Regions from separate parts of the Brevibacillus sp. FIR094 genome, predicted to be linked through region 1. Evidence: predicted binding sites of a transcription regulator. Region 1 holds the regulator's gene; the other holds the start of a gene.
The links. The regulator Rex, encoded in region 1, represses fermentation and respiration genes when NADH is low (regulators of the CRP and FNR family bind a similar motif). The targets are predictions, from matches to a motif close to TTGTGAAATATTTCACAA.
Positions count from the first base shown of each region.

Region 2: the regulator Rex is predicted to act here: its motif matches at 1,668-1,685, upstream of ACQ5DJ_RS10170 (nitrate/nitrite transporter).

Region 1 covers NZ_JBEAES010000002.1:70,781-74,996, reverse strand. Annotated here, with positions in the region: partial or broken gene dinG (ATP-dependent DNA helicase DinG) at 1-964, shown strand, start outside; gene ACQ5DJ_RS01530 (ComEC/Rec2 family competence protein) at 1,006-1,911, shown strand; gene ACQ5DJ_RS01525 (redox-sensing transcriptional repressor Rex) at 1,927-2,550, shown strand; gene ACQ5DJ_RS01520 (amidohydrolase) at 2,567-3,871, shown strand; gene ACQ5DJ_RS01515 (hypothetical protein) at 3,935-4,114, opposite strand.
Region 2 covers NZ_JBEAES010000009.1:160,935-165,150, reverse strand. Annotated here, with positions in the region: gene ACQ5DJ_RS10180 (trypsin-like peptidase domain-containing protein) at 1-210, shown strand, start outside; gene hcp (hydroxylamine reductase) at 309-1,604, opposite strand; gene ACQ5DJ_RS10170 (nitrate/nitrite transporter) at 1,750-3,249, shown strand; gene ACQ5DJ_RS10165 (Crp/Fnr family transcriptional regulator) at 3,333-4,040, opposite strand.

The sequences.
Region 1 (4,216 bases):
TGTGGAGCTGCTTCACTTCTTTTTGCTTGAGCAAGATGCCGAGTATGTATATTGGATGGAAGTAGAGTCCCGTACAGCTCGCAAGCAGGTCCATTTGTCAGCAGCGCTCTTGAAGGTTGCCGACTCACTGGCAGAACCACTTTTTGCGCAGAAGCGGAGTCTGATCTTGACCTCAGCCACTCTGACGGTCAAAAACAGCTTCTCCTACATCAAAAGCCAGTTTGGTCTCGACCAACTGCCCGAAGAACGAGTGCGTACCTTGTCACTGCCATCGCCGTTTCATTATGAAGAGCAGGGGTTACTGTTGATTCCATCTGATTTCCCCGCACCAGGCAAAGAGAGTGATCATACGTATGTGGAGGCGGTCATTCAAGGGTGTGTTGATGTCGTATTGGCTTCGAAAGGAAGGACGCTGATTCTATTCACCTCCCACTCGATGCTTCGACTTGTTTACCAAGCAATGAAGGAACGCCTTGCGGAGGCCCCAGAACCGTATACGTTATTCGGTCATGGGATTGATAGCAACAATCGGAGCAAGTTGGTGCGTCTGTTCCGAAGCATGGAGAGAAGTGTCCTGCTTGGGACGAGCAGCTTCTGGGAAGGCGTGGATATCCAAGGGGAATGGCTGAGTAGTTTAGTCATTGTTCGCCTCCCGTTTGCACCGCCGAATCATCCTGTCTATCAAGGAAGGGCAGAGCTTTTGAAGGCAGAAGGAAAAAATGCTTTTATGTCCTTGTCTCTTCCACAAGCTGTTCTGCAATTTAAACAAGGGGTAGGTCGATTAATTCGCCACCACTTGGATCGAGGGGTCGTGATCGTTCTTGATACGCGTGTGGTTGAGTCGAGATATGGACGCTCATTCCTTCAATCTTTGCCGCCATTTGAGATCGAAAGTGGTCCATGGCCAACGCTTCGAGAGCGTATAGAGCCATTCCTTAGTATGCAATCCCTGTCAGATTCATAAAATGAAGCAATAGTCTCATAGGGATTAAGGTGATAAAATAAATGTTATGGAAAAAAGAGTGGCGTTGGTGGATTGTAGTTCTTAGTGCGATTTTCCTTTGCGGATGCTCGATTGATAGCCATTTGTATGTACAAGAAGCAGCAGTGAAGATAGATGACCCATTTGAAACAGAGACAGAACAGGAATTTTCGGGTCTCATTATCACCTACTTGGCACTTCCACATGGTGAGAGTACGCTTTTGAGAATGCCAGGCGGCAAAACGATGCTGATTGATACGGGTACGGCAGATGATTGGCCCGTTCTCTCGGCACGCTTGGCAGAGCTCAAGATCACACGGCTCGACTATGTAGTGTTGACGAACGACCAGCCCGAGCATATGGGAGGCTACGCTTCATTGAGCCAGCAAGTGCTTGTTGATGCCGTCATTTTGCCCAAGCTGATCGCATCATCGCTTCGCCATGTCGTGCTGCTTCGCTCCAACCAAAAGCAGATGGAAGCAGAGCAAGGACAAGTACTCACTCTTGACCAAGAAATCTCCATGGAAGTTTTGCTCCCGGATGAACCGTTATTTTTATCGCCTCAGAACAATTCCCTCGTTTTTCGATTGACGCACGGTCAATTACGATTTTTATTTATGAGCGCCGTGAATGAAAAAGCAGAAGAGCGACTGTTGGAACGGCAAAATGACAGACTGAAGGCGGAAGTGCTAAAGGTAGCGGGTCAGGGGAGCAATCAAGGATCTTCGCAACCATTTCTGACGAAAGTCGATCCACAGGTCGCCATTATTCAGACAGGTGGATCGCGGGATCAAATGAAAGACGGCCAGGCAGAAGTCATGGAGCGCTTGGGTGAGTCATGGGCCGAGACATACGTTACCAGCCACGACGGTTCCATTACCATTTTATCGAACGGAAAAGAATATCGGATTTTGAAGCAAAAGAATTAAGGGGGAAGACCGAACGTGGCAAAACACGAAAAGATTTCAGAAGCGGTCGTCCGTCGTTTGCCGATTTATCTGCGTTACCTCAGTTATTTGCAACAGGTTGAGGTGACCACCGTTTCCTCCCAACAGATGGGTAAGAATCTTGATGTGAATCCTGCCCAAATCAGAAAAGATCTTGCAGCTTTTGGTGATTTTGGAAAAAAGGGAATCGGCTATGATGTCGATTATCTGGTGGAAAAAATCCGTGAAATTCTGAAGCTAACGGATGAAATCCGTGTCGCTTTGGTCGGAGCTGGGCATTTGGGCCATGCTATTAGTAACTACAACGCTTATTTGAAAGATAACATGCGGATTGCGGCCATCTTTGACAATAATCCAGAGAAGCAGGGCAAAAAAGTCGCAGGTATATCGATTCAGCCTTTATCAGAGCTGGAAGAAACGGTCGTCGACAAGCAAATCAAGCTGGCGATTATTACGGTACCGGCACCTGCAGCGCAATCCGTATGTGATCAGTTGACTCAAGCGGGTATCAGGGGGATCTTGAATTTTGCCCCTACGACGATTCGCGCAGGAAAAGATGTTCGCATTCACTATGCGGATGTGACGTCCAACCTGCAAAGCTTGGCCTACTATTTGACGTAAGAATGGAGTGTTTACTATGAAAAAGACGATCCTCATTCACGCAACAGTTATTACGGTTAACGATACGAATGAAGTCATTTACGATGGTGCCGTAGCATTCGAAGGCAACAAGATTACGTATGTGGGCCCAACTCCTGAGGACCTGTCGGAAGCGGGATACGATGAAGTCATCGATCAAAAAGGTGATTACATACTGCCTGGCTTAATCAACACGCATGGACATGCTGGTATGTCCCTCCTACGTGGTTATGCAGATGATTTGCCACTGCAACAATGGCTGGAAGACAAAATGTGGCCATTGGAGGCACAATTCACGGGAGACACAGTAAAATGGGGTACCCAGCTCTCACTTATCGAGATGATTCGTACCGGTACCACTACATTTGTGGATATGTATGATCACATGGATGTCGTGGCGAAGGAAGTCGATGCTGCTGGAATGCGCGCTCGCCTTTGCCGAGGGATGATTGGTCTGTGCTCCGAAGAAGAACGTCAAACAAAGCTCAAAGACGCGACTCTTTTTGCAAAAGAATGGCATAATCAGGCGGACGGACGTATTACCGTCATGATGGCACCGCATGCGCCGTACACCTGCTCGCCAGAATTTATTACCCAAATTATCGAAAAAGCTGATGAGCTTTCCTTGCCGCTTCATATCCATATGTCTGAAACAGCTTGGGAAGTCGGTCAAAACGAGAAGGACTACGGGCTTCGTCCAGTTGCTCATTTGGAAAAACTGGGAATGTTCAATCGCCCAACACTCGTCGCGCACGCTGTTCACTTAACGGATGAAGAAATCGACATTTTGGCAAAATACAATGTGAGAGTTTCTCATAATGTAGTGAGCAACCTGAAGCTGGCTAGTGGTGTTGCGCCAGTTCCGAAAATGTTGGCAAAAGGTGTAAGCGTGTCACTGGGTACCGACAGCTCGGCGAGCAACAACAATTTGAATTTATTTGAGGAATTGAAACTCGCTGCGATATTGCACAAAGGTGTGAATAACGATCCAGTAGCGGTTCCAGCAGAGGAAGCACTTCGCATGGCTACTCGTTATGGCGCAGAAGGGGTATTCCAAGAGGAAACACTCGGAAGCATTGAAGTAGGCAAGCAAGCTGACTTGATCGTTCTGGATAGCCACCAAGCCCATTTCCACCCGGCACACCAACCGATTTCACACGTGGTATACGCAGCAAATGGACGAGATGTGAAAGATACGATTGTAGCGGGTAAATTCTTGATGCGTAATCATAAACTGTTGACCATCGATGAGGAGCGCGCGATTTATGAAGCAAACCGCGTATTCCAAACGCTAAAACGGTAAAAGGCTCCTGTCAGGTGGGGGACAGGAGTAAGGCAGTGCAGGTGTAGGTAGGGGAATTGGATACTACGACGTTCCGTTGTTCATTTTTGCCACAGCTTTTGTCAGGAGATGATGGCGAAAATGAAGAGTGGGTGTGTGCGACCATTGACGCAAGGGAGACGACAATCCTGCCCAGGAGACGCGGTATTCCTGTAACAGAAACCCAAGTATGTCAGGAGATGTGGTTTGTTGCGAAGATGTCACGCGCTCACCTCCTCGGGGTGTATATGTAGTATGACCGCCCGACCTTAAGCTATGATTAGCAACTTTTCCGTGTCGTTCTAAAACCTTCCCGTATAGCATAGG
Region 2 (4,216 bases), on a different contig from region 1:
CGGGATTGGTTAGACGCGACTCTGGTTGCGGAGCACCCGGGTATAGGAAAGGATGCTGTTGACCTGTCTCTGTATAAGATTCAGCGACCGTCTGCAAAATTGCCATTCCTGTCTTTGAGCGCCGAACCACTTGTAAGTGGTCAAAAGCTACTGACTGTCGAAGCGGAGTATACGGACTGTGCAGCACTTATCTGTTTCAGAATGGCTTAAAAAATGGGTATAAGCTTCAAGGACTAAGGGGTAAAATGAGGCACCTTCCTGTTAGAAGAAGGTGCCTCATTTTGTTATTTTCCGTCACAGGTAACGGCTTATTGCGTGATTCCCAGCATTTGCTTCATATCTTCTTGGGCATCACCAATCAATTGGATATGGAACAAGTCTTGTAGTACTTGCAAAACACCTGGCTGAATGAACTCAGGTAATTTTGGGCCAATCCGTATATCTTGTATCCCCAGGCTAAACAGGCCGAGCAGGATGGCAACCGCTTTTTGTTCAAACCAGGAAAGAACGATACTTACTGGCAGTTCGTTCACTTCACACTCGAAGGCATCGGCTAATGCAGCTGCAATCGTAATGGTAGAAACCGAGTTATTGCACTGTCCCAAATCGATATATCTTGGGATGTCGGTACCTGGTACGGTGCCGAAATCTACATCGTTAAAACGGAATTTTCCGCATGAAGTAGTAAGAATGACTGCTTCTGGCGGTAAGGACGTAGCCAATTCACGATAATACTCGCCGCCCTTGCCAGGAGCGTCACAACCAGCGATGACGAAGAAACGTTTGATCTTTCCTTCCTTGACTGCCTGAATGATTTCAGGGGCGATGCCGAGGACGGTTTTGTGATGATACCCGGTCGTCAATGTCAGTTCCGATTCGATGGAAACCTCAGGAAGAGACAATGCTTTCTCAATGAGTGGCGCAAAATCGTTATCTACAATTTTCGTCACATTTTCCAAACCGGTTATATCATACGAAAAGAACCGATCGGCGTAGCTGCCTCGAATGGGCATCACACAGTTTGTTGTAGCCAGAATGGCGCCTGGAAATTTCTCGAACAATTGACGTTGATCGTACCATGCTTTCCCGATGTTCCCTTTCAAATGAGGATATTTCTTCAGTTCGGGATAGCCATGTGCAGGCAGCATTTCGGAATGCGTGTACACATTGATACCTTTGCCTTCTGTCTGTTTTAACAGCTCTTCGAGAGCAAACAGATTGTGCCCCGTAACAACGATGCATTTTCCTTCTATTTTATTTTGCGAGACTGTGATTGGCTCTGGGACTCCGAAATGATCCGTATGAGCCCGATCCAAAAGCTCCATGACTTTTATGGCGGCTTTGCCTACTTTCATGGCCATTTGTAAATGTTCGTCCAAGTTAAAATTCACATTCGTCAATGTAAAATAGAGAGCTTCCTGTGTAATCCCGTCCACTTCAGGATCGATATAGCCTAGTTGACGAGCATGTGTTGCATAAGCGGCAATTCCTTTTAAAGCAAAAATAATTGTATCCTGAATACTCGCAAGATCTTCATTCTTTCCGCAAACGCCGATGACCTTACAACCACCTGATGGAGTCTGTTCACATTGATAACAAAACATGTATAATCCACTCCTTCGATTCAAGATTTCGCTTTGATTATAAGCGGATCGCCTGGAAGGAGGCTGTGATTAAAATCACAACGGGAAAAAACATTGCCTCTTATCATAGTGAATGAAGAAGATTCCCAAGTTGAGGGGTGTTGTTATGGTACGAAAATGGCAGTTGCCGTTACAGACGTTAAGTCTTACGGTCGGTTTCATGGTATGGGTCATTCTGTCATCGCTCATGCCTTTTATCAAAGAAACCGTACCCATGAGTGCAGGCGAAGTGGCGTGGGTGACAGCGATTCCAGTCTTGCTGGGATCGTTGCTGAGAATCCCCGTTGGATATTGGAGTAACCGATTTGGCGCGAGAATATTATTTAGTATAAGCTTTCTCTTGCTGCTGGCTCCTGTTTTTTATATTAGCCATGCGACCACTTATACAGATTTGTTACTAGGCGGGCTATTTTTGGGGATAGGCGGAGCGGTGTTTTCCGTTGGTGTCACTTCTCTCCCCAAATACTATCCGAAAGAGAAGCACGGTTCTATAAACGGAATCTACGGTATGGGGAATATTGGTACAGCGATAACCACTTTTGCAGCGCCAGTTCTGGCTAAATCGTTTGGATGGGCCACTACTGTACAGATGTTTATGCTATTGCTTGCGGGATTCGCTGTACTTACCTTCTTGATGGGGGATAAAAATGAACCGAAGGTAGTGACTCCTCTTGGTCAGCAGATCAAGAGTGTCTACAAAAATGAAAAGCTATGGTTAATCAGTTTGTTCTACTTTATTACGTTCGGTTGCTTCGTCGCTTTCACCGTGTATCTCCCGAATTTTTTAGTGAGCAATTTCCAATTGGATAAAGTAGATGCAGGTATGAGAACAGCAGGGTTCATTCTTTTGGCGACACTGGCAAGACCATTGGGAGGCTGGCTAGGAGATAAGTGGAATCCCTTCAAGGCATTGATGATTGTGTTTGTCGGGCTTGCCTTGTCTGGTATTGTCTTATCGTTTTCGCCATCGATTTTGATGTATACGGTAGGGTGCTTGTTGGTGGCGGTATGTGCCGGAATTGGTAACGGTGCCGTGTTCAAATTAGTGCCGATGTATTTCTCGCGACAAGCGGGGATTGTAAATGGGATCGTATCTGCTATGGGGGGATTAGGAGGATTTTTCCCGCCGTTGATATTAACGATGCTGTTTAATCTGACGGGGCATTACGCGATCGGTTTCATGGCGTTATCTCAGTTTGCACTGGTAAGCTTGGTCTTAGTGATGTGGATGTTTTATCAAGAGAAGCTGCAGCTCGCCGCCACCATTATGGAAAAGACGGGAGAGGCGATACTGATTACCGATACACGAGGAGTCATTAAAAGTGCGAACCATGCTTTTACGAAAGTGACCGGTTATGAGATGAAAGAGGTGATTGGCAAGTCTCCCAATATTCTAAAATCAGGCAGACAGGGTGCCGACTTCTATCAAAAGATGTGGGACTCGATCAAGAAGAATGGCTACTGGCAAGGAGAGATCTGGAATCGCCGGAAGAATGGAGATCAGTACCTCCAATGGTTAACAATCAGCGCGATTCTGGACGATGCAGGAGACGTCGAGTACTATGCGGGCATGTTCAGCGAGCTTGCGGAGCAAAGACATGGATAAAGAAGCTTGAATCACTTATGAAAAAAAGTCTTGGACGGACAAGTCCAGGACTTTTTTCGTGTAGAAAAGTATGTAGAGTTTGCTCACATTTGGCAAATATCAGGAGGGCAGTCATCACAATAAATCGCCTCTTTTAAATAGGCAAGGTCCTTAATCAAGATATGCCCCTGGGGAAGTAGATCGATGGTGTCCTGTTTTTTTAGATCGGAAAGCATCCGGTTGACACTTTCTCGTGTCAGTCCAATGAATTGTGCCAAATCGCGATTGGTAAGAGAAAGGTCGATGAGGATTCCTTCGGGGTGTGGCTTGCCGTACGTGTTACTCATGCGGATTAGCGTTGAATACAAGGCACCGATTTTGCCATTGAGTAGCAGATCACGAAATTTAGATTGCATCCGCCTGTTCATCAATCCCATCCAACGCAGGAAGTCTACGCAAAATTGACCGTTTTTGATGAGCATTTTTTCCAACTCTTGGCGCGGGATGATCCATATCTCACCCTCCATCAACATGGTGCCTGTGGAGGTGTACGTCAATTCCTGTTCGAACAGCCCGGAGACGCCGACTAACTCTCCTGCCCCAAATACTTGCAGTGTCAGTTCTTTTCCATCGTTGGTGTTTTTAGTGAGCTTAATTTGGCCCGAAGAAATTAAGAATAGCTGATCGGCTCTTTCACCATCCAAAAACAGAACGGCTCCGGGAACGAATTTTTTCCTAACAGAAAACGTTTCAAGGCTATTCACAAAATCGGAAGAAATCTGCTGTACAAACGTTGTGCCATTTCCGGTCATGTGGGTCCTCCCTACAACAAGGATACAAAGGTAACTCATTATATCATCCGAAATCGATGGTTTGGGAAGAGAAAATCGTCCTGATTATGGCAGTGGTGTGAGGTAAATCACAACCTGAGCTACGAGCCATTGCTACAATGACCTCAAGCGAAAGGAAAAAATGAGCAGCAGCAGGG